Regions from separate parts of the Pseudomonas sp. GW821-FHT07F01 genome, predicted to be linked through region 3. Evidence: riboswitches for the same ligand, from Rfam matches in the RefSeq annotation. Region 3 holds a riboswitch; each other region holds the start of a gene.
What was found. Region 3 has a riboswitch for cobalamin ahead of AC07R1_RS00960 (TonB-dependent receptor plug domain-containing protein). Riboswitches for the same ligand answer to the same signal wherever they lie in the genome.

Region 1 (9,354 bases), 820 kb from region 3:
TTTCCCGCGCATCAGCCTGACTGGCAGCCTGGGCACTTCCAGCGCGCAGATGTCGGGCCTGTTCGACGGCGGTTCGCGCTCCTGGAGCTTCGTGCCGACCCTGTCCGTGCCCTTGTTCGATGGCGGGCGCAACAGCGCCGGCCTGAGCCTGGCCGAGGCACGCAAGGACGCCGCGGTGGCGGAGTACGAAGGGCGCATCCAGACCGCCTTTCGCGAGGTGGCCGATGCCCTGGCCGCGACCGACACCCTGCGCCGGGAAGAGACTGCGCGCCGCGCCCTGGCGGCCACCAGCCGTGAGTCGCTGAAACTGGCCAGGGCACGTTACGAAGGGGGTGTCGACAGCCACCTGCGCTACCTCGATGCCCAGCGCAGCAGCTTTGTCGATCAGTCGGCGCTTATCGAGGTCAGTACCCAGCGGCAGATTGCCCTGGTGGACCTGTTCCGCTCCCTGGGTGGCGGCTGGCCGGCTGCGGCGCAGCAGTAACCCGGGGGCAGGGCACTACCGGCTGGCGCATCCGGCCGGTACTTGGCTCCGTGGTCCTCTGGGCCACGGGGCTTTTTTTATCCGGCCAGAGGGCCGGGGAACGGGGCGCTATAGCGCCAGGGCCGGGGCGGCGGCGCCGTGGAGGAACATCTGCTCCAGCACCTTGGCCGAGTTGGCGCTGGCGGCGCGGCCCCGGCGTTCGGCATCGACGATGCCGAAGATCATGGTCAGGAACAGCTCGGTAAACACCGCGGCAGTGATGTCGATACGGAAGGTCCCCAGTTGCTGGCCCCGCAGAAAGAAGGTGTCCAGTGCCCGGGTGTAGGGCTCCCAGCGTTCGTCTTCGCAGCCGAGCATGTCGGGGCGGTACTGGAACAGCAGGAACACCAGCATTTCGCGGTGCGCCAGGTGCTCGCTGATCAGGCCGCGCAGGGTCGCGACAGGTTCGTCCTGCTCCGGCTCGATGGCCTCGACGATGCGATTGAGCACCGTTTCGGCATGGTCTTCCATCATCTGCAGCAGCTTGTCCCGTGTGCCGCAGAAGCGATGCAGCGTGGCCTTGCTGACGCCAGCGGCCTCGGCCAGTTCCTTGAGTGTTGCCCGCGGGCGGTCGACGATGGCCAGGGCCAGCGCCTTGATAAGTCGTTCCTCTTGGGCAGTCAGGGACATCAGTGGGCCTCGGATCAGTGTGGGCCGGGCATGGTGTCGAAGCAGCCGAAGGCTTCAATGAGCATGACCGGTTTTACAAAAAAGGTTTCAAATGATGCGATTCTAGCTCATCTGAGGCCAAAAAGTTTCAATCCTCCCCAAGGACTTGGGCCGGATCCCCTAGCCATGTCGCCAGCACCCGCCGGTCCAGCTCTTCCCAGTCGGCCATGCCCAGGACCCGGGTGGTGTTCAGACCACGCAGGTAGCCACGCAATTGATAGGCGGCGATCCGCAGGCTTTGCGGGTCGGCGCTGCTGTCACCCAGCACCTGTTCGTACTCCACCAGGTAGTCCGCCACCCGCTCACGGAATTCCGGGAGGACGGCGTCGCGAATCAAGTCAAAGGTGCGCATGGGGAAATCCTTTTTTTAGTTGTAGTCGGGCTGCCGGGCAGTCTGCCCGGGGGGCAACTATCGGTTCAAGTAATAGTGACAATCAAGCAACGCAAGTTCTGCTTTGGGCGCCAACCATGGACAATCGCCCCCGACCCAAAACCATGACCGCAACGGCAGCGCCCGTGACGCTGAACCGTTGCGCACCGAACCAGGCTGTACATTTTCAGGACTTACCGATGCGCCCTCTATTTGCTCCCGCCATGACCCTGGCCACCTTGCTGCTGGCCGGTTGCGCCACCGCGCCCAACGACCCGACCCTGGTCATGCAGACCCGGAAAACCCCGGCCGAATATGCCGAGTGCGTGGTGCCCAAGCTGCAAGGCAACGCCCAGAGCCCGACGGTTTCCCAGACCCAGCGCGGTTTTCGCATTGTCGTTGCCAGCAAGGTGGCGGCAGACAACGTACTGGAAGCCTACAAGGCGCCCAATGGCGGCAAGGTGTTCCTCTACGAGCGGCACTTGCTGGCCTCCAGCTTCGCCCCGTCGAGCTTCGAACGCGCGGCCCAGGAATGCCTGTAGCCAGCCGTGTTAAACCGCCTCTTTCAGTAACTTCTCGATCTGCGCCAGCTCCCAGGTACTGAGCAGGCTCACCGGGTCGGTGCCGAAGCGTTGCCGCGTATCGAGCTGCCAGACATCGCCTTCGGCGCTGCGGCAGCTCTGGCAGTGATGCAGATGCCGGCCATCGAAATCCAGCAGCAACTGCCAACCCTCGATATCCACCTGCACCTGGCCAGCGCCCGAATGGCTGGCGCTGGGCCGTAGGGGGTAAACGCCAAGGGCGGCATCGCGCAGGCGCTGGCAGACATCTCGGGCATTCAGGCAGGGCATGGGGCTCTCGCGGGCAGTGCAGGGACAAAGGCGCTCAGCATATCCATCGACTGCGTGGGTGCAAGTGCCGATTGGTCGCTGTCCGACGCTGGCCCGGGCCAGTGGCTGGCGAACTCACTGCACGCCTTAAATGGCGCCGCAAAGCCCAGGGCCTTGCGGCAACCCCTCGATCAGAAGCTGTAGTCGGCGGTGACGAACAACGAGCGCGGTTCACCCATCAGCCATTGCTGGCCGCTGTTCTGTTGCGCCGCGGCATAACGCCGGTCCAGCAGGTTTTTCACCTGCAGGCCCAGGCGCACATCGGGCAGGGCCTGCCAGCCGAGGTTGGCATCCAGCACCGTGTAGCCGGGTACATCGACGCTATTGGCGGTGTTGGCATAACGCGCATCGACGTAGCGCAGGCCCATGCCGGCTTCCAGGCTCGGAGCCAGGGCCTTGTTCAGCCACAGGTTGGCGGTGCGTCGCGGCACGTTGGTGGGGCGATTGCCGGCCCGGGACACCGCTTTGCCAGAGACCACCTCATCGAAGTCATCGTACTCGGCACGCACCACCGAGGCGTTGGCCGAGACTTGCCAGCCGTGATCCAGGGCCAGCTCCAGCGAGGTTTCCAGGCCGTCGGCGGATTGCTGGCCGACCTGCTGCGCCAGGCGGGTCACCGGATCGGTGGTCAAGAGCTTTTTCTTGACGATGTGGTAGGCCGCCAGGGTCCATTCGCCACGGCCGTTCCAGAACTGCTGCTTGAGCCCGAACTCGGTCTGCTTGGCTTCGGTCAGGTCCATCTGCAACTGGCTCGGGTTGAGGCTGATCAGGTTGCTGACCCCGTCTTCACTGGTGGAGTACTGGCCGTACAGCGACAGTTGATCGGTGACCGCGAACACCAGGCCGGCGCGCCAGTTGCCGCCGGTGAGGCTGCGATCGGTGCGGGTGCCGGCGCGCAGATCACTGCGATCGATATGGTTCTGGTCGCGGCGGATGCCGGTCACCAGCGACCAGCGCTCCGACAGTTGCAGGCGGTTTTCCGCAAACAGGGCGAAAGTGCGGGTGCTGCTGTCGGTCTGGGGCGAGAAGGGCGAGCGGCTCTGGAAGTAGCCCGGTGCCGGGTTCCACGGGTCGATATAGTCGCTACCGATATCCTTGTAGGGCGAGTTGTTGGCCACGCCGAAGCGAATCCTGTTGTACTCCAGGCCGACCACGGTCCTGCTGTCCAGGCCGAACAGCGAGTGGTTGAAGGTGAAGCTCTGGCGATCGCCGATCTGCTCCTGATCGTGCTTGATCTCCAGGTAGTCGCCGCGCAGCAACTGCTCCCGGGAGCTGACCCAGTTGTAGGCTTCGGCGTTGCGCCAGTGGCGGCGGCTCTTGATGTAGTAGAGCTGGTTGCTGGCGCTGAGGTTGTCGCTCAGGGTCCAGTCGGTGTTGAGCCGGGTCCATTCGTCGTTGTAGCGCTGCACGGCGTTGCGCAGGTTGTAGTTCTTGTCCCGCAGGCTGTCGCGGTATTGGCCGGCAATCAGCGGCGTGCCGAAATAGCTGGCGGGTTCGCTTTCACCGCGTTCATGGGCCAGGGTGAAACCGAGGTCGTCGGTGGCTTGCCAGCGTAGCGCCGCGCTGAGTGCCAGGCTGCGTGACTGGCCCTGGTCGACCCAGCCATTGCTCTGCTGCTGGTTCAGGGTCAGGCGGTAGCTCAGGGTGTCGGTCAGCGAGCCGCCGCTGTCCAGGCCCAGTTGCTGGCGATCATGGGAGCCATAGCCCAGGCGCAGGCGGTTGTGGATCTCACCGTCGAAGGGCTTCTTGGCAATCACGTTGATCACCGCGCCGGTGGCGCCTTCCCCGTACAGCACCGAGGCCGGGCCGCGGATCACGTCGATGCGCTCGACCATCCACGGGTCCACCGGGAAGGTCTGGCTGCCGGCGCCGGTGTACAGGCGCGCGCCGTCGAACAGGGTCATCACCGAGGAGTGCCCGGTAAAGCCGCGGGCCGACAGTGCGGTATTGCCGTTGCCCGGGGTGGCGATGCTGGTGATGCCGGGGGAGCGGGTGACGGCATCCTGCACCGTGAGGTTGTTGCGGTTGCTGATGGCGTCGTTGCCCAGGCTGCTGGTGCTGGCCGGAGTCTCCAGGGCCGTGAGGTTCAGCCGCGAGCCGGCGGGCAGGGGCGTGTCCAGAGAGGTTTGCGGGGCGCTGGAGACTCCGCTCACTTGGGCCTCGGGCAAGACCAGGAAGGTTTTCTGTTCAGCCTGTGCCAGGGCCGGGCAGGCCATGCAAGGCAGGAGGGTGAAACACAGCGAGGGGCTCGCCAGGTGTTGCAGCAAGGAGGTGCGGGACATGCGATTCCTACTACTTGTAAGGAATGAATGAATCCCGGAGGGAACAACGCATAGGGAATCGCGGGCAGCCGCGCCCACGAAAACCGGACTGCGCCCGCCCACCGCGGGGTTGTCAAACGAAGTGGCAGGCCGGTCTCCGGGCTCGCGAGGGTCATGAGGCATTCACCTTCCCATGCCTTGGCACAGTGGTCTGTCGAATGCTTCGCTCGCTTACCGTTGCGGGGGCAGCGCCGGACTGATCATCGAAATGACGCACCGGCTTCCCGTTTAACCCCATGCACGGCGGCATGGGACACCTGAAACTGGCGCGCATATGAGCACTGCCGAGCCCTTGCGTCAATGGCATGTGGCCAGCTACGGCGGCGGTTTCAGCGCTTTATGCTGGGAAAGTCAATATATTGACCTATTTTTCCTGGCGCTTAAATAATCGACAAATATCGACGCATTATTGACGATTTTGCTTTTCTGACCCAGTATGTCGGCGCTGAGCGATTGATTATCTTGAGTTTTTTTTTGACGCCAAAGCTCTGAACTCTGCTCCGAAAAAAGGCGAAACAGCCTATGGGGCAGAGCAGCCAAACAAAACATGATGGCCAGGATGGCAAGTAGCCAGGGCTGATCCGTTGGCTGTGCTAGCTTCAGACGGCGTAGCCGCGATTTTTCTCTTTGGAATGATCTATGTCTGCCGAACGGATACTGGTTACTGGGGGCGCTGGTTTTATCGGTTCTCACCTCGTGGATGCACTGCTGGCCAAGGGTTATGCGGTGCGGGTTCTGGACGACCTTTCCACGGGCAAGGTCGGCAATCTGCCCATGGGCGATGCTGGCCTGGAACTGCTGGTGGGGGATGCCGCCGATGCGGCACTCCTGGCGGATGCCGTTCAGGGCTGCGATGCCGTGGTGCATCTGGCTGCTGTGGCGTCGGTCCAGGCTTCGGTCGAAGACCCGGTGGCCACCCACCAGAGCAATTTCATCGCCACCCTGCGCCTGTGCGAGGCGATGACCGCGGCCGGTATCCGCCGCGTGGTGTTCGCCTCCAGTGCTGCGGTCTATGGCAATAACGGCGAGGGCACGCCGATTGCCGAAGACACCCCCAAATCTCCCCTCACGCCCTACGCGGCGGACAAGCTCGCCAGCGAGTACTACCTGGACTTCTACCGCCGCCAGCATGGGCTGGAACCGGTGATCCTGCGCTTTTTCAATATCTTCGGCCCGCGCCAGGACCCTTCATCGCCGTATTCCGGGGTGATCAGCATTTTCAGCGAGCGGGCCAAGGCCGGGCGGCCCATCACCCTGTTCGGCGATGGCGGGCAGACCCGCGACTTCGTCTATGTCGCGGACCTGGTGAAGATCCTGGTGCAGGGCCTGGAATGCCCCGCGCCGGCAGCCGATGCCACCAATGTCGGGCTCGGCGGGGTGACCACCCTCAACGATCTGATTGGCGCCCTGCAGCAGATCAGCGGCAAGCCGCTGCAGGTGAGCCACGGCGCGACCCGCTCCGGGGATATCCGCCATTCCAAGGCCGACAACCGCCGCTTGCGCGAGCGCTTCGACCTGGGCACGCCCAGCAGCCTGGCCGAGGGCCTGGAACGGCTTTACCGCAGCCTTTAGTTCGTTGCCTTAGGGGCGCCCGCCATGGCGGCTGCCCTAGAGCCTGATGTTGTGCAGATTGATCTACTGAAGAGTGAGTTATGGATATCGAGTTTCGCAGGGGGCATGTCTGCAAAGTGGTTCGACGCCTGTTTACCGCATTGGCCTTGTGTGCCACCAACACCCTGGTGCAGGCCGCACCCGCGGCGCCCGCCAGTGTCGGGTTCTGGTACGCCGAGCAGCCACCCTTGCAGGAGCTGGCGCAGTTCGAATGGGCAGTGGTCGAGCCCGGCCATATGGCCAGCGCCGATGTCGCCACCTTGCGCAAGCTCGGCAGCCAGCCGTTCGCCTACCTGTCGGTAGGGGAGTTCGACGGCAACCGCGCTGCCCTGGCCAAGCAGGCCCTGGCCCAGGGCGCGAGCCCCGTGCGCAACAAGGCCTGGGACAGCCAGGTGATGGACATCGCCACCCCGGCCTGGCGCGAACACCTGTTCAAGCGTGCCAAGGCGCTGCAGGACCAGGGCTACGCCGGCCTGTTCCTGGACACCCTGGACAGTTTCCAGTTGCTCCCCGAGGCCGATCGCGAACCGCAACGCAAGGCCCTGGCCTCGTTCCTGCGGGAACTGCACAGCCGGCTGCCCAACCTCAAGCTGTTCTTCAACCGGGGCTTCGAGGTACTGGGCGAGCTCGATGGCGTCGCCTCGGCCGTGGCGGTGGAATCCATCCACGCCGGCTGGGATGCCTCGGCCAAGCGTTACCGCCCGGTTTCCGAAGCCGACCGCACCTGGCTTGAAGGCGAACTCAAGCCGCTGCGCGCACGCAACATCCCGCTGGTGGCCATCGATTACCTGCCGGCCAACCGTCGGGAAGAGGCACGCAAGCTGGTCCGGCAATTGAGCCAGGAAGGCTTTATACCGGTGGTCACCACCCCGGACCTCAACGCCCTGAGCATGAGCACCGTGGAAGTCCAGCCGCGGCGCATCGCCATGCTCTATGACCCGCGCGAAGGGGAACTCTACGATCACGCCGGGCACCGCATGCTCGGTGGCCTGCTGGAATACCTGGGTTACCGGGTGGACTACTTCCCGGTGGACGACAGCCTGCCTGCCTACAGCTTCGCCGGCCTTTACGCCGGGGTGGTGCTGTGGATGACCAGCGGCCCGCCCGAGGACAGCCGTGCCTTCTATAGCTGGGTCGGCCAGCGCCTGGATGAGCAGGTGCCCCTGGCGATCATGGCCGGCCTGCCGATCGAGGACCGGGCGCTGCTCAAGCGCCTGGGGCTGAACCTGGCGGCGCCGGGGGCTCGCGATGCCCTGCATGTGCTGAGCCAGGACAAGAGCCTGATCGGCGCCTTCGAGGCCCCGGTGGTGGCGCGCAGCCGTGAACTGACCCGCGTGAGCCTGCTGCCCGACGGGCCGAAACCAGCCCTGGTGCTGGGCGATGACAAGGGCGGCAAGTACGTCCCGGTGGCCACCGCCGCCTGGGGCGGCATGGCCCTGGCCCCCTATGTGGTGGAGGCCAATGTGGAGCGCAGCCGCTGGATCCTCGACCCGTTCGCCTTTATCCAGAAGGCCCTGCGCCTGCCGTCCCAGCCACGACCGGACACCACCACCGAGAACGGTCGGCGGATCGCCACGGTGCATATCGACGGTGACGGTTTCCCGTCCCATGCCGAAGTGCGTGGCACCCCGTATTCCGGGCGCCAGGTGCTGGACGACTACATTCGTCCCAACCCGTTCCTGACCTCGGTCTCGATCATCGAAGGCGAAGTCGGGCCCAAGGGCATGTCGCCGTTCCTGGCGCGGGAGCTGGAGCCCATCGCCCAGGAGATCTTCGCCGACCCCAAGGTCGAAGTGGCCACCCACACCTACAGCCACCCGTTCTACATGCAGCCGGAGAAGGCCAAGAAGGACGAGGATTTCCACGCCGAATACGGCCTGCGCCTGAATATCCCGGGGTACAAGACCCTGGATTACAAGCGCGAGATCCTCGGCTCGCGGGACTACATCAACAGCCGCCTGACCACCGCGCAGAAACCGGTGAAGCTGGTCTTCTGGCCGGGGGATGCGCTGCCCAGCGCCGAGACCATCAAGCTGGCCTACGACGCCGGGCTGAAAAACGTCAACGGCGGGCAGACCATCCTGACCAAGGCCAACTCATCGCTCACCGGCCTGTACCCGCTGTTGCGGCCGACCTCGGGCGGCTTGCAGTACTACGCTCCGGTGATCAACGAGAACATGTACACCAACCTCTGGAAAGGCCCGTACTACGGCTTTCGCGATGTGATCGACACCTTCGAGCTGACCGACAGCCCACGGCGCCTGCGCGGCATCCACCTGTACTACCACTTCTATTCGGGCACCAAGCAGGCGTCGATCAAGGCCATGACCGACATCTACCAGTTCATGCGTGGCCAGCAGCCGCTGTCATTGTGGATGAGTGACTACCTGGACCGGGTCCACGGCCTGTACCAGGCAAGCCTGGCGCGGACCGCCAATGGCGACTGGCAGGTACGCGGCATGGACGGCCTGCGCACCTTGCGCCTGGACCCGGCGCTGGGTTGGCCGGACCTCGGCCGCTCGGTGGGGGTGGCCGGGGTGCGCGACTTGCCCCAGGGGCGCTATGTAGCCTTGAGCAGCGATCATGCGCTGTTGGCCCTGCGCCCCGAGCGCGATCCGCGCCCGGCACTGGAGCTGGCCAATGTTCCCCTGCGCGACTGGCGCTATGTCAATGACCGGCAGGTGAGCTTCTCCTTTGCCGGCCAGTTCAACCTGGAATTCTCGGTGCGTTCGGCCAGCGCCTGTCGGGTCGAGGTCCAGGGCCAACGCTACGCCGGCAAGTCCGAACAGGGCCTGTGGCATTTCCAACTTCCCATGAAGCAGGTGAGTGATGCCCAACTCCTCTGCAACTAAGGCCAAGGCGCCCAGCGCGCGGCTGCTCAACCCCTGGGCCTTGCTGCTGGTGGCGATCGCCGTCGGCGTGCTGCTGTGGGCAACCTTTCGCAATGAAGAGGCGTTCCGCCCCAAGGGC
Region 2 (9,354 bases), on a different contig from region 3:
CAGCATGCTGCGCAACCGCGCCCACAGTAACGTGGCCTTCATGCTCGGCGAGTCGCTGCGCTATCAGCCGGGGCTGGACACCCTGACCATATTCCCGGGGATTCTCAGCAGCTATCCGAACTTCATGTTCAACGTACCGGCCGGGCAAGTGCCGGAGTTCGTCGACGCCATGCAGGCGGCCCGGGACGCCGCCAGCTTCGAGAAGATCGTCGAGCGCTGGGGCATCCGCCGCAGCCATCCGCAGTTCTGGCAGTACTTCCATGACCAGACCCGCTACCTGCAGGAAACCGACCCGGTGGAAGCCGGGGTCCTGGACATGAACCGTTACGAAAACCTCTGACATAGAGCTGTCATCGCCCCCGGACTGCGCCTTGGCGCGGCCCGGGGACGCTCTATACCAAAGTCTATCCCGACAAAAATACTAGGACTTTGTCAGCGGCTTGGATTGGCGTAAACTGCGCCCACGTCTGCGAGGAACCACCATGAGCGCCATAACCATTACCGACGCCGCCCACGATTATCTGGCTGATCTGCTATCCAAGCAGAACACCCCGGGGATTGGCATCCGCATCTTCATCACCCAGCCAGGGACTCAGTACGCCGAGACCTGCATCGCCTATTGCAAGCCGGGCGAAGAGAAACCCGAAGACAAGGCCCTGGGCCTGAAAAGCTTCACCGCCTACATCGACGCCTTCAGCGAAGGTTTCCTCGATGATGCGGTGGTCGACTACGCCACCGACCGCATGGGCGGCCAGCTGACCATCAAGGCGCCCAACGCCAAGGTGCCGATGGTCAATGCCGACAGCCCGGTCAACGAGCGCATCAACTACTACCTGCAAACCGAGATCAACCCGGGGCTGGCCAGCCACGGCGGCCAGGTCAGCCTGATCGACGTGGTCGAGGACGGCATTGCCGTGTTGCAGTTCGGCGGCGGTTGCCAGGGCTGCGGCCAGGCCGACGTGACCTTGAAGGAAGGCATCGAGCGCACCCTGCTCGAGCGCATTCCGGAGCTCAAGGGCGTACGTGACGTCACCGACCACACGCAGAAAGAAAACGCCTACTACTAAGGCGTTCGCTGCGACTTGAAAAAACGGCGCCCCGTGAGCGCCGTTTTTTTATGCCCCCAAGCCAGCTCCCCCCAAAGCCTCCGTAGGAGCCGGCTTGCCGGCGAAAGGGCCCTAGAGTCTTGTACCAATTCCCAGATCGCCTTCGCTGGCAAGCCAGTTCCCGCAAAGGGAGTCAAGGGCGGTAGAGATGTGCGTGCCCGGCGCGGTACAGCGACGATTCGCTGAATGCATCCGTGGCCAGCACCCGGCCCACCAGGATCAGTGCCGTGCGCCGAAAACCCTTGGCCGCCACCTGATCGACGATGTCCGCCAAGGTTCCCAGGGCCCAGTCCTGATCCGGCCAGGTGGCGCGGTGCACCACTGCAATCGGGCAGTCTGCGCCGTAGTGGGGCAGCAACTCGGCAACGATCTTCGGCAGGTGATTGACCCCCAGGTGGATGGCCATGGTGGCGCCGTGGGCCGCCAGGCTGGCGAAATCCTCGCCGGCAGGCATCGCGGTCTTGTCCGCGTAGCGGGTAAGAATCACGCTTTGGGAGACGTCCGGCAGGGTCAGTTCGGCCCCCAGCAGGGCAGCGCAGGCGGCGGTGGCGGTGACCCCGGGGATGATCTCGAAGGGGATGCCCAGCTCCCGCAGGCAGCGGATCTGCTCGCCGATGGCGCCATACAGGCTCGGGTCGCCGGAATGCACCCGGGCCACGTCCTGGCCCCGGGCATGGGCCTGCTTGATGGCCTCGATGATCTGCTCCAGGTGCAGTTCGGCGCTATTGATCACCCGCTCCGCGCGGTGCCCGTCGAGCACTGCCTGGGGGACCAGGGAGCCGGCGTAGATGATCACCGGGCAACGATGGATCAGGCGCTGGCCCTTGACGGTGATCAGTTCCGGGTCGCCGGGGCCGGCGCCGATGAAATAGACAGTCATGGCTGTGTCCTGTGAAAAAAGGTCGGGAGCCGTGCTTCAGATGAAGATTGCTCATGATCGAAGGCGGGAATTATCGGGGATTCTACCGGGCGGCGACCAATGCCAGGGTGGCTTGGGCGTATTTTTGCCGGGGAACAAGCAGTGTGGCCGGGCCGGGTGACAGCTGTTCGGCCAGGGCCAGGGCGGCACTTTCGGCCACGCCGTAGCAGCCGGTACGTTCGAAGGCGATTTGCGAGCGGTGGCTCAGGCGCAGGGCAAAGGGGGCGAGCTGGCCGCTGCTGAAACAGGTCAGCGGCAGTTCCAGTTGCTCCGCCAGTTGCAGCAGGCCGGGTTCGTTGCGCTTGAGGTCGATGCTGGCCAGGGCCAGGACCTGCCGGGCCTGCCACTGGTGCGCCGCCAGGACCTGGTCGAGCAAGGCGCGCAGCGTGGTCACCGGGCAGCCTTTCTGGCAGCCCAGGCCGACCACCAGGGTCGGCGCTGCGCTCACTTCGATCATGCCGAGTACTGGCCCGCGCTCTTGCGCCGGAACAACCAGGCGCTGATCAGCCCGAGGGCCAGCCAGAAGGCCGCATTGGTCAGCTGCGAGGCGATCTTGAATTGCGCTTCCAGTTCTTCCGGGGCCAGCATCGAATGCACTTCCGGCTGCGGCGCGCCGATCACGTGGGGTACGGCGATGATGGCCGCGCCCAGGATCTTCAGCAGCCAGTTGCGGGCGAACACGATCAGGGCAATGCCCACAGCGGTGGAGGCGGCGGTGCCGACCCACCAGATCTGCCGCTGTGCCAGGTCGGCTGCGGCGGTACCCGGCAGTTCCGGCGGCAGGCCCAGGGTCGGCGCCAGGCAGAAGGTGGCATAGCCGGCCAGGCCCCAGAGCAGGCCCTGGGACGTGCGGTTCGGCGCGCGCAGGGTGTAGAGGCCGGCCAGCATCAGGGCGAAGCCCACGGCCACCACCAGGTTGCCTCCGGTGGTGGACAGCACGCGCTGCCAGCCGTCTTCCGGCTCCCAGGCTTCGGCATCGTGGCTGTGGACGGCCATGGCGCCTTCGGCGTGCTCATGGACTTCGGCCGCGGGGGCCTTTTCATAGGTTTCCGCCTGCAGGATCAACGGGGCGACCCAGAAGCTTTGCAGCAGGGTCAGCAGCAGGGCGGCCAAGAGGCCGGTGAAACCTGCGGTTTGCGCGATACGCTTGATCATGTCGGCAGGTCTCAATGGCAAGGGAAGGCGGCGCTGTGGCGGGTGTCGTGAGCCGCGTTGTGCACCGCCTCGATGTGGGAGAAGCCGGCGAAGTACACCAGGCACGCGCCGAGGATCGAGGCGCCGATGGCGGCCACCAGGCGCTGGCTCAGGGTGGAGGTCGTGCTGGCGGAGTGGCTGGTGCTGCTGATGATCGACATGGCGCTTCCCTCTGGAGTGTCAGCGGGGTAGAGGCGCAGGAAAACCCCGCGTGATGGCCACGCAGGGTTTGCAACAGCGCCCGCCCACCGCGGGTTGTTATGTAAGTGTTGCGGGCCGGTCTCCGGGCTTGCGAGGGGCAGGGCTGTGTCATGCCGTGCCGGCAAGTGTCGCCTTCCCATGCCTTGGCACAGTGGATCTGACACTTCGCTCGCTTACCGTTGCGGGGGCAGCACCGGACTGGCCACGGCTTTTTAGTTAAGCACGTGATTCACCGGTTTCCCGTTTCACCCTGTAAGGGGCACCCGTAACAAGGTGTGTAGGAGATCATGGGCGGGGCAGGGGCGTCAATTGCCGTGACCGCTGCGCAGGTGTGCGCCGTGCTCGTGCAAGGTTCAATGGCTCTTTCGCCGGCAAGCCGGCTGCTACGGGCGCATTGTCGATTGACCGTCCCCCTGGCTCTGCGTAGCCTTGCGCTTTCGAGGTTCTTCGGCCACGGGTCGAAGCTAAGAAGGGAACGCGGTCGATGCCGCGGCTGCCCCCGCAACTGTGAAGGGTTCGATTGCTGCAAGGCCACTGCATGGGTGTCGACGACGCCGGTGGGAAGGCGCAGCAATCGCCGGTCCGACGACTGGCAAGCCCTCAGCCAGGAGACCTGCCTCGATCCAAGATTCTCACTACAACCGGGCGGGGTGATCCGGTGGCGAAATCTCCGCGCGCCCGGCGTTGCGGTTCTCGTCCCGTTTGCCCGCCTCCTTTTGCCAAAGGGCATCCGATGAAAACACTGGCCAAACTTCCCGTCACCATCGTCACCGGCTTCCTCGGCTCGGGCAAAACCACCCTGTTGCGGCACATGCTGGACAATGCCCAGGGCCGGCGCATTGCGGTGATCGTCAACGAATTCGGCGAGCTGGGCATCGACGGCGAAATCCTCAAGCAATGCGCCATCGGCTGCACCGAGGAAGAGGCCAGCGGCCGAGTCTACGAGCTGGCCAACGGTTGCCTGTGCTGCACCGTGCAGGAGGAGTTCTTCCCGGTGATGCGCGAACTGGTGGCGCGCCGTGGCGACCTGGACCACATCCTCATCGAGACCTCCGGTCTGGCGCTGCCCAAGCCTCTGGTCCAGGCCTTCCAGTGGCCGGAAATCCGCAGTGCCTGCACCGTCGATGCGGTGATCACCGTGGTCGACAGCCCGGCCGTGGCCGCCGGCACCTTCGCCGCCTTCCCCGATCAAGTGGACGCCCAGCGCAAGCTCGACCCCAACCTGGACCACGAATCGCCGCTGCATGAGCTGTTCGCCGACCAGCTGTCCAGCGCCGACCTGGTGATCCTCAACAAGACCGACCTGATCAGCCCCGAAGACCTGGCCAAGGTGCGCCTGGAAGTGGCCGAGGAGCTGCCGCCGGCGGTCAAGGTCATCGAAGCCAGCAGCGGTCGCCTGCCCCTGGATGTGCTGCTGGGCCTGGGTGCCGGTTCCGAGGAACACATCGACGGCCGCCACAGCCATCACGACCATCACCATGACGGCGATGACGATCACGACGACCACGATCACGACGCCTTCGATTCCATCTCCATCGAGCTGCCCCAGGCCGACGAAAGCCTGCTGCTGGACGCCCTGACCCAACTGGTGGTCAAGCACGGCATCCTGCGGGTCAAGGGTTTCGCCGCCATCCCCAACAAGCCGATGCGCCTGCTGATCCAAGGCGTGGGCACGCGCTTCGACAAGCACTTCGACCGCAAGTGGGGCGCCGACGAGGCCCGTACCACGCGCCTGGTGCTGATCGGCCAGGAACTGGACGCCGCCCAGCTCGAAGCGCAACTGCGCGCCGCACTCAGCGTCTAAGCCATGCACCTGCTCAGGACCCAGCCCGGCGGTTTCGTGTCGGATGACAACATTGCCGACCTGGGACAAACCCCCGCCGAGCTGGTGATCCTGTGCAGCGGCGATTCCAGCCTGGCGCTGCTGGCGGACGCCGCCGAGCAATTGCCCGAGGACTACCCCAGCTTTCGCCTGGCCAATCCGATGCAGGTGCAGAACCACGCCTCGGTGGACCTGTATGTGGACCAGGTGCTGCGCCACGCCAAGGTCATCCTGATTTCCCTGCACGGTGGCATCGCCTACTGGCGCTACGGCGTCGAGCGGCTGGTGGAGCTGTCCCAGCGCGGGGTGCAGTTGATCCTGGTGCCGGGGGACGACCGCCCCGACCCGGAACTCGGCGACCTGAGCACCGTGGGCCCCATCGAGCGTGATCGCCTGTGGCAATACCTGCGCCAGGGCGGCCGCGATAACGCCTTGAACTTCTACCGCTGCCTGGCCAGCGGCCTGTTGGGGCGCGACTACCCCTGGAGCGAACCGCAGGCCCTGCCACGCACGGCGATCTACCACCCGCACAAAAGCCAGGCTGCCCTCAGTGACTGGCAGGCCGACTGGCAGCCGGGGCAAGCCGTGGCAGCGCTGCTGTTCTACCGCTCCCACCTGCAGGCGGCCAACACCGGCTTTATCGACCTGTTCTGCCAGCGCTTGCTGGCGGCGGGCCTCAACCCCTTGCCGATAGCGGTGGCCAGCCTCAAGGAACCGGGCTGCCTGAGCCAGGTGGAAGACTGGCTGGATGAAACCGCGGCCGGGGTGATCCTCAACACCACAGGCTTCGCCCAGTCCAGCCCCGAAGCCCCGCACCTGCGGCCGTTCCGCCGCAATATCCCGGTGATCCAGGCGATCTGCGCCCAGGACAACGAACCGGGCTGGCGTGACAGCGAGCAGGGCCTGGGGCCGCGGGACCTGGCCATGCACATCGCCTTGCCGGAACTGGACGGGCGCATCATCAGCCGGCCCATCAGCTTCAAGGACCTGGCCTGGCGCAGCGAGCGCAGCCAGTCGGACGTGGTCTGTTATCGCGGCCAGCCCGAACGCATGGATTTCGTCGCCGAACTGGCCCGGCGCTGGGTCGAACTGGGGCGCCTGGACAACGGCCACAAACGCGTGGCCCTGGTACTGGCCAACTACCCGACCCGGGACGGGCGCATCGGCAACGGTGTGGGCCTGGACACCCCGGCGGCGGCGCTGAACATCCTCAAGGCACTGCACGCCGAAGGCTATCCGCTGCCGGCCGAACTGCCGGCCAGCGGCACCGAGTTGATCCAGCAGTTGCTGGGTGGGGTCAGCAACGACCTGGACAGCCTCGACCAGCGCCCCTGCCAGCAAAGCCTGGCCATGGCCGACTACCTGACGCTGTTCCAGGCCCTGCCCGAAGCCAACCGCCAAGCGGTGCTGGCACGCTGGGGCACGCCGCCGCAGGACCCGATGTGCCGCAACGGGCGGATGATGATCGCCGGCCTGCGCTTTGGCCTGACCTTCGTCGGTATCCAGCCGGCCCGGGGTTACCAGGTGGACCCCAGCGCGGTCTACCACGACCCGGACCTGGTGCCGCCCCATGGCTACCTGGCGTTCTACTTCTGGCTGCGCCAGGCCTACGGCGCCCACGCGCTGATCCATGTCGGCAAGCACGGCAACCTGGAATGGCTGCCGGGCAAGGGCGTGGGGCTTTCCGAGCAATGCTGGCCGGATGCGCTGCTGGGGCCGTTGCCGAACATCTACCCGTTCATCGTCAACGACCCGGGGGAGGGCGCCCAGGCCAAGCGCCGCACCCAGGCGGTGATCATCGATCACCTGATGCCGCCCCTGACCCGCGCCGAGACCTATGGCCCGCTGCGCAACCTGGAACTGCTGGCGGACGAATACTACGAAGCCCAGTTGCTGGACCCGCGCCGGGCCCGGGAGCTGCAGCGGGACATTCTCAAGCTGGTGCGCGAGACCCATATCGACCGCGAGCTGCAATTGGGCGAACAGCTCGACAGCGACGCCGACGCCGCGCTCTGGCTGCCGCGCCTGGACACCTACCTGTGCGACCTCAAGGAATCGCAGATCCGCGATGGCCTGCACCTGTTCGGCGAGTCCCCCGAGGGGCGCTTGCGCATCGACACCCTGCTGGCCCTGCTACGCATTCCCCGGGGCGACGGCAAGGGCGCCCATGCCAGCCTGCTGCGGGCCCTGGCCAAGGCTTTCGGCCTGGGCTTCGACCCCCTGGACTGTGCCCTGTCCGAGCCCTGGACCGGGCGCCGCCCGCCCGTGCTGCAACAGTTGAGCGAGGCGCTGTGGCGCACCGCCGGTGACGTTCGCGAGCGCCTGGAGCTCTACGCCGCCGGGTTGATCGAAGCGGCGCTGCAAGGGCCCGTCCCACAGCTGGACGAACCCGGCTGGGAGCCGGTGCAGAGCATCATCGACGGCCTGCGCGAGGTGGTCGCACCGCGTCTGGACGCCTGTGGCCCGGCGGAAATGCGCGGCCTGCTGGACGCCCTGAACGGGCGTTTCGTGCCTGCCGGCCCCAGTGGTGCGCCAAGCCGCGGGCGCCTGGACGTGCTGCCCACCGGGCGCAACTTCTACTCGGTGGACGTGCGCAACCTGCCCACCACCACCGCCTGGCGCATCGGTTTCCAGTCGGCCAACCTGATCCTCGAACGCCACTTGCAGGATCACGGCGACCACCTGCTGCAACTGGGCCTGTCGGTCTGGGGCACCGCCACCATGCGCACCGGCGGTGACGACATCGCCCAGGCCATGGCCCTGATGGGGGTACGCCCGGTGTGGGCCACCGGCAGCCAGCGGGTCGATGACTTCGAGATCCTGCCCCTGAGCCTGCTGGACCGGCCGCGGGTCGACGTAACCCTGCGGGTGTCCGGGTTCTTCCGCGATGCTTTCGCCAACCTGATCCGCCTGTTCGATGCGGCGGTGCAGGCGGTAGCGGCTCTCGATGAACCCGAGGATTTGAACCCGCTGGCGGCCAGGGTGCGTGCCGAGCGCGCGGCCCTGGAGGCGTCGGGGCTGGATGCCGACGCCGCCTCGCGCCAGGCCGGCTGGCGGATCTTCGGCGCCAAGCCGGGGGCCTATGGCGCCGGGGTCCAGGGCGCCATCGACGGCCGCCTGTGGCAGAGCCGCGAGGACCTGGCAGAGGTCTACCTGAACTGGGGTGGCTACGCCTATGGTGGCAGCGACGAAGGCACTGCCGCCCGCGAGCAGTTCGCCACCCGCCTGAGCCGGGTGCAGGCGGTGCTGCAGAACCAGGACAACCGCGAGCACGACCTGCTGGACTCCAACGACTACTACCAGTTCCAGGGCGGCATGCTGGCGGCGGTGGAAAGCCTCAGCGGCGCCAAGGCCGCCAGCTACCACGGCGACCACAGCCAGCCGGACCTGCCGAAGATCCGTACCCTCAAGGAAGAACTGAACCGGGTGATCCGTTCCCGGGCGGCCAACCCGAAGTGGATCGAAGGGGTCAAGCGCCATGGCTACAAGGGCGCCTTCGAAATGGCCGCGACCCTGGACAACCTGTTCGCCTTCGACGCCACCACCGAACTGATCGACGATCACCAGTACGCCTTGCTGGCCGATGCCTATCTGCTCGATGGCTCGACCCGCGAGTTCGTCCGCCAGCATAATCCCCACGCCCTGCGGGACATGACCGAGCGCCTGCTGGAAGCTCAGCAGCGTGGCCTGTGGCAAGAGCCTGGCGATTATCGTGAAGCCCTGGAACACCTGCTGCTGGATATAGAAGAAGATTCCTGAGGCGGCGAGTGCTGCGCACTCGATCGCCAGCAAGCTCGCTCCTACAGGGCTGGCATTGCCGCTGTAGGAGCGAGCTTGCTCGCAAAAGCGTCCTGCGGACATCCCCCGACCCAAGCGAGACCCTGACATGAGCGACACCCCACATTTCCCGCTGTCCGCCGTGGTCGGCGCCGAAGCATTGAAACTGGCTCTGTGCCTGACCGCCATCGACCCGAAGATCGGCGGCGTGCTGATCGAAGGCCCACGGGGCATGGCCAAGTCGACCCTGGCCCGGGGCCTGGCGGACCTGTTGGCCAGCGGGCAGTTCGTCACCTTGCCCCTGGGCGCCACCGAAGAGCGCCTGGTGGGCACCC
Region 3 (9,354 bases):
GGGCCTTCGATCACCGCCTTGGGGGTGATGCCGCGGGCAGGCATCAGCCGTTGCACTTCATCGATGTCCAGGGTGCGCGGGGTCAGGTGGTTGATGTGCGGGCCCTTGAAGGCCACCACGTCGGCGATCAGCCGGTGCTGGGCGCTGAGGCTGGCGTACTGGGCGGCGGTCACCGTGGCGTGGTGGTGCCAGCGGAAGGTTTCCAGGGCCTGGCGGATAAAGCGCTCGGCGTCTTCGGCGTCCAGGCCTCCGGCAGCCTCGGCCTGCTGGATCAGTTCCAGCACCTGGGGGGTGAAGATCTGGCGCCGGGCCAGGACCTGTTCGGCAAAGCTGCGCAGCTCCGGGTTGTCGATCAGCTCCAGGCGCAGCAGCGAGGTGAAGACCCGGAACGGGCTGACTTGCAGGGCCGCTTCGTGCACCGCGCGAAAGGCCGTGGAATGCACCGGCACCCCGGCGGGGGTCAGGTCGTAGTAGCCCACCGGCTGCATGCCCATTACCGCGAACAGCCGGGCCAGGGTCGCCAGCTCGGCGGCGCTGCCGACGCGGATCGCGCCGTGGCGCTCCAGGTCCAGGCGCTGCAGTTCACCGCTGCTCTGCAGGTGCCGGGCAAGCGCCGGCTGCCGCTCCAGGACCTGGGCGTTGACTTCGGCCACCAGCTCCATCAGGGCGCCGTAGAGCGGCACCTCCTCGCGGTACATGTCCGACATCGCCCGGGAAAATCCCTGGCGGATCAGGTCCGGGCTGACGAAGTGCTGGTTGCTCATGAACAGGCTTCCCGTGGCAGAGGGGCGAGGCGTGAAAGGGCGGGTCGGCCTCGATTCTGCTGGGCCTGCCCGAGGCTGACAAACGAAGTTTCCTCTGAACTTCATTCTGCAAATGAATGCATGAGCGGGCCGCTGTCAGTGCCGCTGGCGTTCCAGGAACTGCTGGTACAGCCGGGCACTGCGCACCGGGCGTTCGACCATGGGCATATGCCCGATGCCCTCCCAGAGTTGCACCTGGGCCTGGGGCAGGCCCTTGGCCCAGACCTGGGCGCTGCTGGGGTGCAGCAGGCGGTCCTCGCGGCCCCAGAGCAGCAGGGTCGGGGCCTGGATCTTCGCCAGCTCGGGCTCCATGGGCGGGCTGGCCTGGAGCTCGGCGAAGATCCGCGCCAGTTGCCCGCGGCGCGCCTGATAGCGTTCGGCGATGGCCGCCAGCACTGCTTCGGGCACCCAGGGCGGGGCGGCCATGGTCAGGCTGTAGAAGTGCTGGAAGTCGGCGCGGGAGCGGACCAGGAAGGGGTTCTTGCCCTGTTCCAGCAGGTGCTGCAGGTCGCTGGTCTCGGGGGCTTCGACGCCGGCCGGGTCGAACAGCGCCAGGCCGCTGATCCGTTGCGGGGCATGGGCGGCCAGCCAGGCGGCGATATAGCCGCCCATGGAGTTGCCGATCACCTGCACCCGCTGGATGCCGCAGGCGTCGAGCAAGCGCAAAAGACGCTGGGCCTGGGCCGGAACGCGGTAGTCCTGGTGGGCGGCATAGGCGGTTTCGCCATGGCCGCCCAGGTCCGGGATCAGCAACCGGTAGTCGCGGTTGAAGTGCCGGGCAAAACGCAGCCAGATGCTCTTGTCCGCGCTCAGGCCGTGCAGCAGCAGGATCACCGGCGCCTGGGCCGGGCCGCCCTGGTAGGTCATCAGGGTCTCTTCGCCGATCTGCACCGGGACTTTCTGCAGCCGGTACAGGCGTGCTTCCAGGGCCACGCTGGCGTCGTACAGCAGGTGGCCGATGCGCGGGTAGGTGCGGTAGCACCAGAGTGCGGCAAGGAGCAGCAGGACCAGGATCACCAGCATCGGCGGCCTCCAGGGGCAGGGTGGATCGGCTCAGGGGCGGCGCGCGTCGTGCTCGCCACTGCGAAGTCGGTTATCGGCCGCCCCTCAGTTATAGCCAAATATTCCCCACCTGCTGGCGCTGGCAGGCCGAAACTGGGCGTTGGCAGTGATGGCGCTTTGAAACGCGACTGATAGACTTTCACCGGTTGCTTGCCACCTGCTCGTTCCACCTTTACCCATTGCTGATCGGAGGCGACTTGCTCCCTGCGCAGGACACCAGAGGGAAGGGACTGTCATTGGCCAGGAGGCTTTATCGGTCACGGACCCTGGGCCTGGCCCTGGGGTTTTTCTGCGTGGCCGCGGGGATGGCGCCCCTGCAACCGGCGCCCTGGGTCTGGAGCTTCATGCTGTTCAATGCATTTGCCTGGCCGCACCTGGCCTACCAATGGGCACGGCTTGCCCGGGTGCCGTTTCGTGCCGAGTACCGCAACCTGCTGGTGGATTCGCTGCTGGGGGGCTTCTGGGTCGGCGCCATGCACTTCAATCCGCTGCCGCTGGCCACCACCCTGGGGATGATGGCCATGAACAACATGGCCCTGGGCGGGTTACGTTTCTTCCTCGCCGGCAGTGCGGCCCAAGTGCTGGGCATGGGCGTTGCCCTGTGGCTGTTCGGGCCGGCGTTTGTCGCCCAGACCACCCCCGAGCAGGTGTATGCCTGCCTGCCGATGCTGACCCTGTACCCGCTGGCCCTGGGCTACATCTGCTATCAGCAGGCGGTGACCCTGGGCCGGCACAAGCGCGAGCTGCTGGCCCTGAGCCGCACCGACAGCCTGACCGGGCTGCTCAACCATGGCGCCTGGAAGGACCAGTTGGAGATCGAGTTCCAGCGCTGCAAGCGCCAGGCCCATGGTGGCGCCATCGCCCTGATCGACATCGACCACTTCAAGGCCATCAATGACACCTACGGCCATGTGGCCGGGGATGTGGTGCTGCGCCAGTTGAGCAAGCTGCTGCGGCAGAACCTGCGGGTCAGCGACCAGGCCGGGCGTTATGGCGGCGACGAGTTCTGCGTGATCCTGCCGGACGTGCCCCTGGCCCATGCCGCCGAACTGATGGAGGCCCTGCGCGGTCGTTTTGGGGCCCTGGGCTATGAACAGAGCCCGGCGCTGCAGGTCAGCCTGAGCATCGGCCTGGCGGCCTTCAACCCCCTGCACGACGACGCCATGGGCTGGCTCAACGATGCCGACCAGGCCCTGTATGCGGCCAAGACCTGCGGCCGCAACAACGTCACCTGCCACCCGCCGGAGCAGCCGTCCAGGCGTTTGCTCAACTCCCTGTAGCCGCTGTTCCTTGTGTCCCGCGAAGGCGTCTGTGGGTGCGCCTCGGGGTCGGAGGTGTTCCCTTCGCCGCCGGCAAGCCGGCTCCTACGGGGGGCTCGCTGGTGGTTGTAGGAGCGGGCTTGCCCGCGAAGGCGTCTGTGGGTACGCCGCAAGGTCGGGGTTGCTCCCTTCGCCGGCAAGCCGGCTCCTACGGGGGGGGCTCGCTGGTGGTTGTAGGAGCGGGCTTGCCCGCGAAGGCGTCTGTGGGTACGCCGCGAGGTCGGGGTTGCTCCCTTCGCCGGCAAGCCGGCTCCTACGGGGGGCTCGCTGGTGGTTGTAGGAGCGGGCTTGCCCGCGAAGGCGTCTGTGGGTACGCCTCGGGGTGGGAGGTGTTCCCTTCGCCGGCAAGCCGGCTCCTACAGGGGTGGGGGTCAGTCGTGGGTGGGGTGCAGGCGCCGGGCCAGTTCCAGGGCGGTGCGGCCGCTGGCGATGCCCGGCACCAGTCGGGCGAAGGGGATGTCGATCAGTCGGTCTTCGCGCACTGCGCGCAATCGCGACAGCACAGGGTCGCTGTGCAGCAGCTGGCGTTTGCGCCGGGCCGGGGACCACAGGGCGTCGGCCAGGAGCATGGCGTCCGGGTCGTTGGCCAGCAGGGTCTCGCTGTCCACGGTCAGGCGCGGGCGGTCGATGGCGGCAAAGCTGTTGCGTGCACCGGCCGCTTGCAGCAGCACGCCGACAAACCCGCGCTGGCCCTGGCTGGCCAGGCCGTTGACTTCGCTGTCCAGGTAGAACACCGAAGGCGTCGGGCGCCCGCGGTACAGGGCCGCGGCGGCCTCCAGGTCGGCATCCATCTGGCCCACCAGTTGCTGCGCGCGGGCCTCCTGGCGCAGCAGCCGGCCCAGGGTCAGCAGGTCGCGGCGGATATGCCCGAAGTAGTCCTGGTCATGCCCGGCGCAGGCCGATTCCAGCAGGTAGCTGCCCACGCCTATGGCCCCCAGGCGTTGCCGGGAGCTGAAGTTTTCCGGGAAGGCCGAGGCGAAGCCGCCCACCACCAGGTCGGGTTTCAGGCTGTAGAGCACTTCTGCCGACGGGTACTGGCGAGCGATGACCGGCACGCCGTGGTAAAGCCCTTCGGCCTGGGCCTGGCCATCGTCGTCCAGATAGGCGACGCCGATCATCGACGGCCCGGCACCCAGGGCCAGCAGCAGGTCGGCGCTGTGCTGGTTGAGGGCGACGATGCGCTGGGGCGGGCCGTCCACCGTCCAGGTCCGGCCACAGTTCTGGTAGCTGTGCGCCAGGGCCGGCAGGGCCGCCAGCCACAGCAGCAGGCCGAGCAGTCTGCTAGGCATCCGCCGTTCCTCCGTAGGGCGCGGGAATCCGTAGGTCCGCCACCGGTTCGCCCTGGACCAGGTGCTGCTGCACCAGGCGCAGCACCTCGCCGTCATCGCGCACCCGGTACCAGCAGCCGTCCGGGTGCACGGTGAGTACCGGCCCCAGGTTGCACGGGAACTGGCAGGCGGTGCGGGTCAGCAGCACGCCACCGGGCGTCTCCATGTGCTCCAGGCGCAGCAGTTCGCGGCGCAGGGTCTTCCACAGCGCCAGGGCGCCGCGCCGCACGCAGCGCGGGCCGGTGCACAGGAACACCTGGCGGGCATGGGGCGGCACCCGCGACCAGTCCGGGTCGCTCTGCACCGCGTTGACGTTGTCGCAGGCCAGGTGGCGCTCGCGCTGGCCGATGCTGGCGCAGGCCAGGGCCGCGTCCAGCCCGCGCCGGCCCAGGGCCTGGGCGGTGATCCACAGCCGCGGTGCCTGGGGGTGGGCCTGGGCCAGGCGCCCCAGCTCATCGCGCAGCCAGTCCAGGTAGGCACTGTCGGAGCTGGGTTCCAGGTCCACCACCAGCAGCTTCGCGCCGTCCTCGGGCAGGGCTTCGCCCAGCGCCGCCCAGAGGCTGTCGAAGCCGTCCAGGGTGTCGATCACCCGGGTGTCGGCGCCGTCGCCGCGCAGGGCCTCGAGCTCCTTGCGAAAGGCTTCGCCGAGGGCGCCGCCGTGCAGGCCGGGGCCGACGAACAGCACCCGTTGATAGTTCTCATGCATGTCGGTCGGCCTCAGAAGCGGTAGGTGTAGCGCACTTCGGTGGTGAAGGGTCGCCCCAGGTTGTCCACCGAGGGCGAGCTGCTGGTCATGCTGGTGCTGTAGTCGCGGTCGAACAGGTTCTCCACCAGCAGGCTCAGGCGGTGCTGCTGGGCCGTATCCAGGTAGCGATAGGCATCGGCGTCGACCACCGAATAGTGGCCGTAGTCGACGTTCTTCGGGCTGTCGATCTGGCCGATGTAGCGGACCGCGCCACCCACGCCCCACATCCGGTCCGGGGCTTCGAAGCCCAGCCGCGAACGGGCGAAGAAACCGGGGATGTTGCTCAGGGTCACGCCGTTGCGCGACTCCACCAGGTTGCGGGTCATGTCCGCCTGCAGGGTCCACTGCGGGCTGAACTGCCAGCGCCCGTCGAGTTCGATGCCGCGCACCTTGATCCGGCCCTGGCCGTTGCTCCAGACATCGTTGGCGTCGAGGGTGATCAGGTCGTCGATCTTGCGGTGGAAGGCGCTGACGCTGGCGTTGAATTCGCCGGCCAGCAGGCTGCCCTTGTAGTCCAGGCCGAGCTCGGCATTGAGGCTCTTTTCCGGCTTGAGGTCGGGGTTGCCTTTTTCGTAGTCCTCGTTGGCGTACAGCTGCTCGGCGTTGGGCAGCTTGAAGGCGCTGCCGTACTGGCCGCGCAGTTGCCAGTGGGGCGTCAGGTCGTAGAGCGAGGTGAGCATGCCCACGGTGGCGCTCTCGCCGCCGCTGATTTTCTCGTGGCGCACGCCCAGGCTCGGGTGCCAGTCGGGCAGGGCGTCGAACACCGGGCGCAGCTGGGTGTACAGGGCATTGGCCTGGGCCTGCTTGTTATCGATCTTCAGCACGTCGTCCTGGCCCTTGAACCACTGGTTGTCGGTGCCCAATACCAGCACGTGGCCGCCGTCCAGCTCGGCCTTGCCCTCGGCCTGCAGGCCCCAGTCGGTGAAGCCCCAGTAGTCGTTGTGGTTGCGCACCTTGAGGCTGGCGTCGTCGAGGCTGTCGATCCTGGTGTAGCGGGTGTCCCAGTCGTTGACATGGCCCTTGACGAAGTAGCTGAAGCCTTCGCCCAGGCGCTGCTCGAAGGTCGCGGTGGCGATCTGCTGGATGCGGTCGTTGGTGGTTTTCCGGTTGTTCACCGGGCGGGCGAAATCCAGGTTGGCGTCGCTGTACTGGTAGAACAGTTCCAGCCGCGAAGCGTCGCCAAGGCCCTGGATCGCCTTGGCGCCGAAGGTGGTCACTTCATAGCTGCGTTTCTTGTCCCGGGTGTTGGCGTTGTAGGCGCTGTTGCGAAATGGCTGGTAGCCATCGGAGACGTTGTGGCTGACATAGGCCAACAGCCCCAGCTCGCCCAGGCCGTTGCTGAGGATCTGCTCGGCGCGGGCGTCGCCGCTCCTGCCCATGAAACTGTCCAGGCCCAGGTTGACCTCGCCGGAGACGTCGCGGGTCTGCGGGTTGCGGGTGACGATGTTGATCACCCCGGACACCGCCTGTGTACCGAACAGCAGGCTCTGGCCACCCTTGAGCACCTCGATGCGCTCGATGGCGTTGGCCGGCAGGGTATCCAGGTACAGGCCGCCGTACAGGCGGTTGTTCAGGCGCACGCCGTCCAGCAGGATCAGGGTGTCGTCGTTGCGCCCGCCCAGCAGGGAGTAGGTGCCGTAGTCGAAGGGGCCATTCTTGGGCGCCACATACAGCCCCGGCACGTACATCTGCAGGACCCGGGTGATGTCGCTGCTGGGGCCGGCGCGTTCTATCTGCTGGCGGTCGATGATCTCCACCTTGCTGCCGTACCGGGCCATTTCGGCCACCGTGGTGGACTCCACCGAGGGGGCGGAAACAAATTGCCGGTCCAGCGTCAGGGGGCTGTCGTCCGCCAGCAGCAGGGGGCTGAACAGGCAGCCGAGCAGGGCGCCGCTCATGGTGCGGCGAGGTGCACGCCAGTCGCGTGCAGGCAAAGTGTCAGGTGTTGTCATTGTTGGTCTTCTCGAAAGTGTCTTCGGGAAGCACGCAGGAGAGGGTATCGGCCACGGGCACGCGACCATACCGGCCCATGCCCGCCCACCGCAGGATTGCCAAACAGACGTCACAGGCCGGTCTCCGGGCTTGCGAGTCTGGCGGCATTCGCCTTCCCATACCTTGGGTACAGTGGCCTGTTGAATGCAGCACTCGCTTACCGTTGCGGGGGCAGCACCGGACTTGCCCGAAAAGGGGCGCACCGGTTTCCCGTTTCACCTCCTGCACGGCGGCAGGAGGCACCTGAAACTGGGCGGCATATGAACATCCGCCCCGGCGTTCGTCAACGTTGCGCCTGCCGCCAGGTGTTACCGGATTCATCGCCCTGACGCCTCTGTAGCCGCTGCCGAGCCCGCGAGGCTGCGCAAAGGCCCGCAGGGCCTTGCTTGGCAGTCTCATGTCGAGCACCTCAGCGGTCTTGAGATTTCGCGCCCCTGCGGGCCGTTCTTTCGAACGCGGCCCGAGCCTGCGGCAGCGGCTACAGGAGCAGGGCGCTTTGCGGGGCCAGGTGCCGCTGTGCGTGCAGGGCCGTGCGTGACTCGCAGGCCAGCAGCGGCGCCGCCCGTACCGAGTCGCCCGGCTGCAGTTGCAGGCGCTTGGCGGTCAGCCGGTCCACCAGCAGGCAACCCGAAACCAGGCGCCCGGGGGCGGCGGTGATGCGGCAGCTTTCCAGGCGCCGGTTGTGGATCAGCCACACCGGCGCCTGTGCGTCCGGAGTGCCCACCAGCAGGGGCAGGGTCTGGCTTTCGCGCACGCTGCGGATCTTCGCCACCTCGGCCTCGATCAGCGGCCCGCCATCGAAGATGTCGATGCAGCCCTGATGGCTGAAGCCTTCGTCGCGCAGGATGCTCACCGCCTGTTCGGTGCTGGCGTGGGCCTGGCCGATGGCGGCCTGTGCCTGGGGGCTGAGCAGGCAGGTGTACAGCGGCTGGCGCGGCATCAGTTCGGCGATGAAGGATTTGCTGCCGTGGCTGGACAGGCGATTGGCCTGCTGGAAACCCATCTTGAAGAAGTGCCGCCCCAGGCTGTCCCAGAACGGCGAGCGGCCCTGGCTGTCGAGCTGGCCGCGCAGTTCGGCCACCAGCTTGTCGCCGAACAGCCGGGGGAATTCGGCGACAAACAGCAGGCGCGCGGTGGACAGCAGGCGGCCGGTGTAGCCCTGGCGGTGATCGCGGCGCAGGAACAGCGAGCACAGCAGCGACTGCCCGGTCATCTCGTTGCACAGGAACAGGGTCGGGATGTGCTTTTCGATGCCCAGCACCGGGGCGCTGCCGTGGGTGGTGCCGACCCGGTAGTTGTAGCAGGGCTCGCGCAGGCCGATGGCGCCGCTCAGGCCGCAGACCCCGATCACCTGCTGCTCGTCATCTTCCATGACGAACAGGTAGTCGGCATCGGCCCGCTCCACCTGGTTGGCGAAGGCTCGCTGCGCCCAGCGCACCCGATGGGCCAGGCGCTCGGGGTCGGTGGACAGGTTGTTCAGTTCGCGACAGCTGCCTTCGAGCAGGCTCAAGACCGCCGGCAGATCGGTGACGCGGATCGGACGGACGATCATTGGCGGGCTCCTGGCAATGACGCCGGGCAGGGGGGCAACAGGGGCCGGTTCATAAGGCAACGCTCCGTACCGGCTCGCCCGGCGCCAGTTGCAGGGCCTGGAACATGGCCGGGTCGAGGCCGATTTCAGCGCCCGGGGCGGTGTCCAGCGCCGCGACTATGGCGCGAAAGCCCTGCAGCCGCTCGTTGCTCAGCAACCACTGCTGGCCCTGGCCGCTCTGGGGGCTGGGGTAACTGGTGGCAACCCGGCTCTGGGCGATCGAGCGCAGTTGGTGGCTGCGCCCCTGAAGGGTCGGCCCGGCATCGAACAGGTCGACGTACTGGGTCGGCGCGAAGCCTTCGTCGATCAGGATCTGGCAGGCCTCCCGGGCATCCGGGTGAACCTGGCCGATGCAGTCCTGGGCCGCCTGCGCCAGCATCGGGATGTACAGCGGGTACTGGGGCATCAGTTCGGCGAGAAAGCCGCGGCCCTGCAGGGCGCACAGGCGCTCGGCCTCGACATAGGGCAGGTCGAAGAAGTGCTGGCCCACGGCTTGCCAGAACGGCGACTCGCC

Region 1: it holds a riboswitch for cobalamin, as region 3 does, so the genes downstream of both, AC07R1_RS04690 (TonB-dependent receptor) here and AC07R1_RS00960 (TonB-dependent receptor plug domain-containing protein) in region 3, are expected to answer to the same signal.
Region 2: it holds a riboswitch for cobalamin, as region 3 does, so the genes downstream of both, AC07R1_RS08035 (CbtB domain-containing protein) here and AC07R1_RS00960 (TonB-dependent receptor plug domain-containing protein) in region 3, are expected to answer to the same signal.

Annotation. Positions count from the first base shown of each region.
Region 1 is NZ_JBWKQO010000001.1:1,039,031-1,048,384, forward strand. Features, by position in the region: gene AC07R1_RS04665 (efflux transporter outer membrane subunit) at 1-484, shown strand, start outside; gene AC07R1_RS04670 (TetR/AcrR family transcriptional regulator) at 593-1,153, opposite strand; gene AC07R1_RS04675 (hypothetical protein) at 1,281-1,544, opposite strand; gene AC07R1_RS04680 (lipoprotein) at 1,763-2,104, shown strand; gene AC07R1_RS04685 (DUF7693 family protein) at 2,114-2,413, opposite strand; gene AC07R1_RS04690 (TonB-dependent receptor) at 2,584-4,734, opposite strand; cobalamin riboswitch at 4,845-5,049, opposite strand; gene AC07R1_RS04695 (NAD-dependent epimerase/dehydratase family protein) at 5,413-6,345, shown strand; gene AC07R1_RS04700 (bifunctional glycoside hydrolase/polysaccharide deacetylase family protein) at 6,426-9,236, shown strand; gene AC07R1_RS04705 (tetratricopeptide repeat protein) at 9,214-9,354, shown strand, end outside.
Region 2 is NZ_JBWKQO010000002.1:407,371-416,724, reverse strand. Features, by position in the region: gene AC07R1_RS08060 (fatty acid cis/trans isomerase) at 1-340, shown strand, start outside; gene nfuA (Fe-S biogenesis protein NfuA) at 483-1,067, shown strand; gene cobM (precorrin-4 C(11)-methyltransferase) at 1,240-1,986, opposite strand; gene AC07R1_RS08045 (cobalamin biosynthesis protein) at 2,069-2,482, opposite strand; gene AC07R1_RS08040 (CbtA family protein) at 2,479-3,180, opposite strand; gene AC07R1_RS08035 (CbtB domain-containing protein) at 3,192-3,380, opposite strand; cobalamin riboswitch at 3,477-3,702, opposite strand; cobalamin riboswitch at 3,844-4,055, shown strand; gene cobW (cobalamin biosynthesis protein CobW) at 4,154-5,224, shown strand; gene cobN (cobaltochelatase subunit CobN) at 5,228-9,001, shown strand; gene AC07R1_RS08020 (magnesium chelatase ATPase subunit I) at 9,129-9,354, shown strand, end outside.
Region 3 is NZ_JBWKQO010000001.1:217,518-226,871, forward strand. Features, by position in the region: gene hglS (2-oxoadipate dioxygenase/decarboxylase HglS) at 1-764, opposite strand, end outside; gene AC07R1_RS00940 (alpha/beta fold hydrolase) at 900-1,826, opposite strand; gene AC07R1_RS00945 (diguanylate cyclase) at 2,063-3,145, shown strand; gene AC07R1_RS00950 (ABC transporter substrate-binding protein) at 3,556-4,473, opposite strand; gene AC07R1_RS00955 ((2Fe-2S) ferredoxin domain-containing protein) at 4,466-5,218, opposite strand; gene AC07R1_RS00960 (TonB-dependent receptor plug domain-containing protein) at 5,230-7,155, opposite strand; cobalamin riboswitch at 7,308-7,511, opposite strand; gene AC07R1_RS00965 (arginine N-succinyltransferase) at 7,728-8,801, opposite strand; gene AC07R1_RS00970 (arginine N-succinyltransferase) at 8,851-9,354, opposite strand, start outside.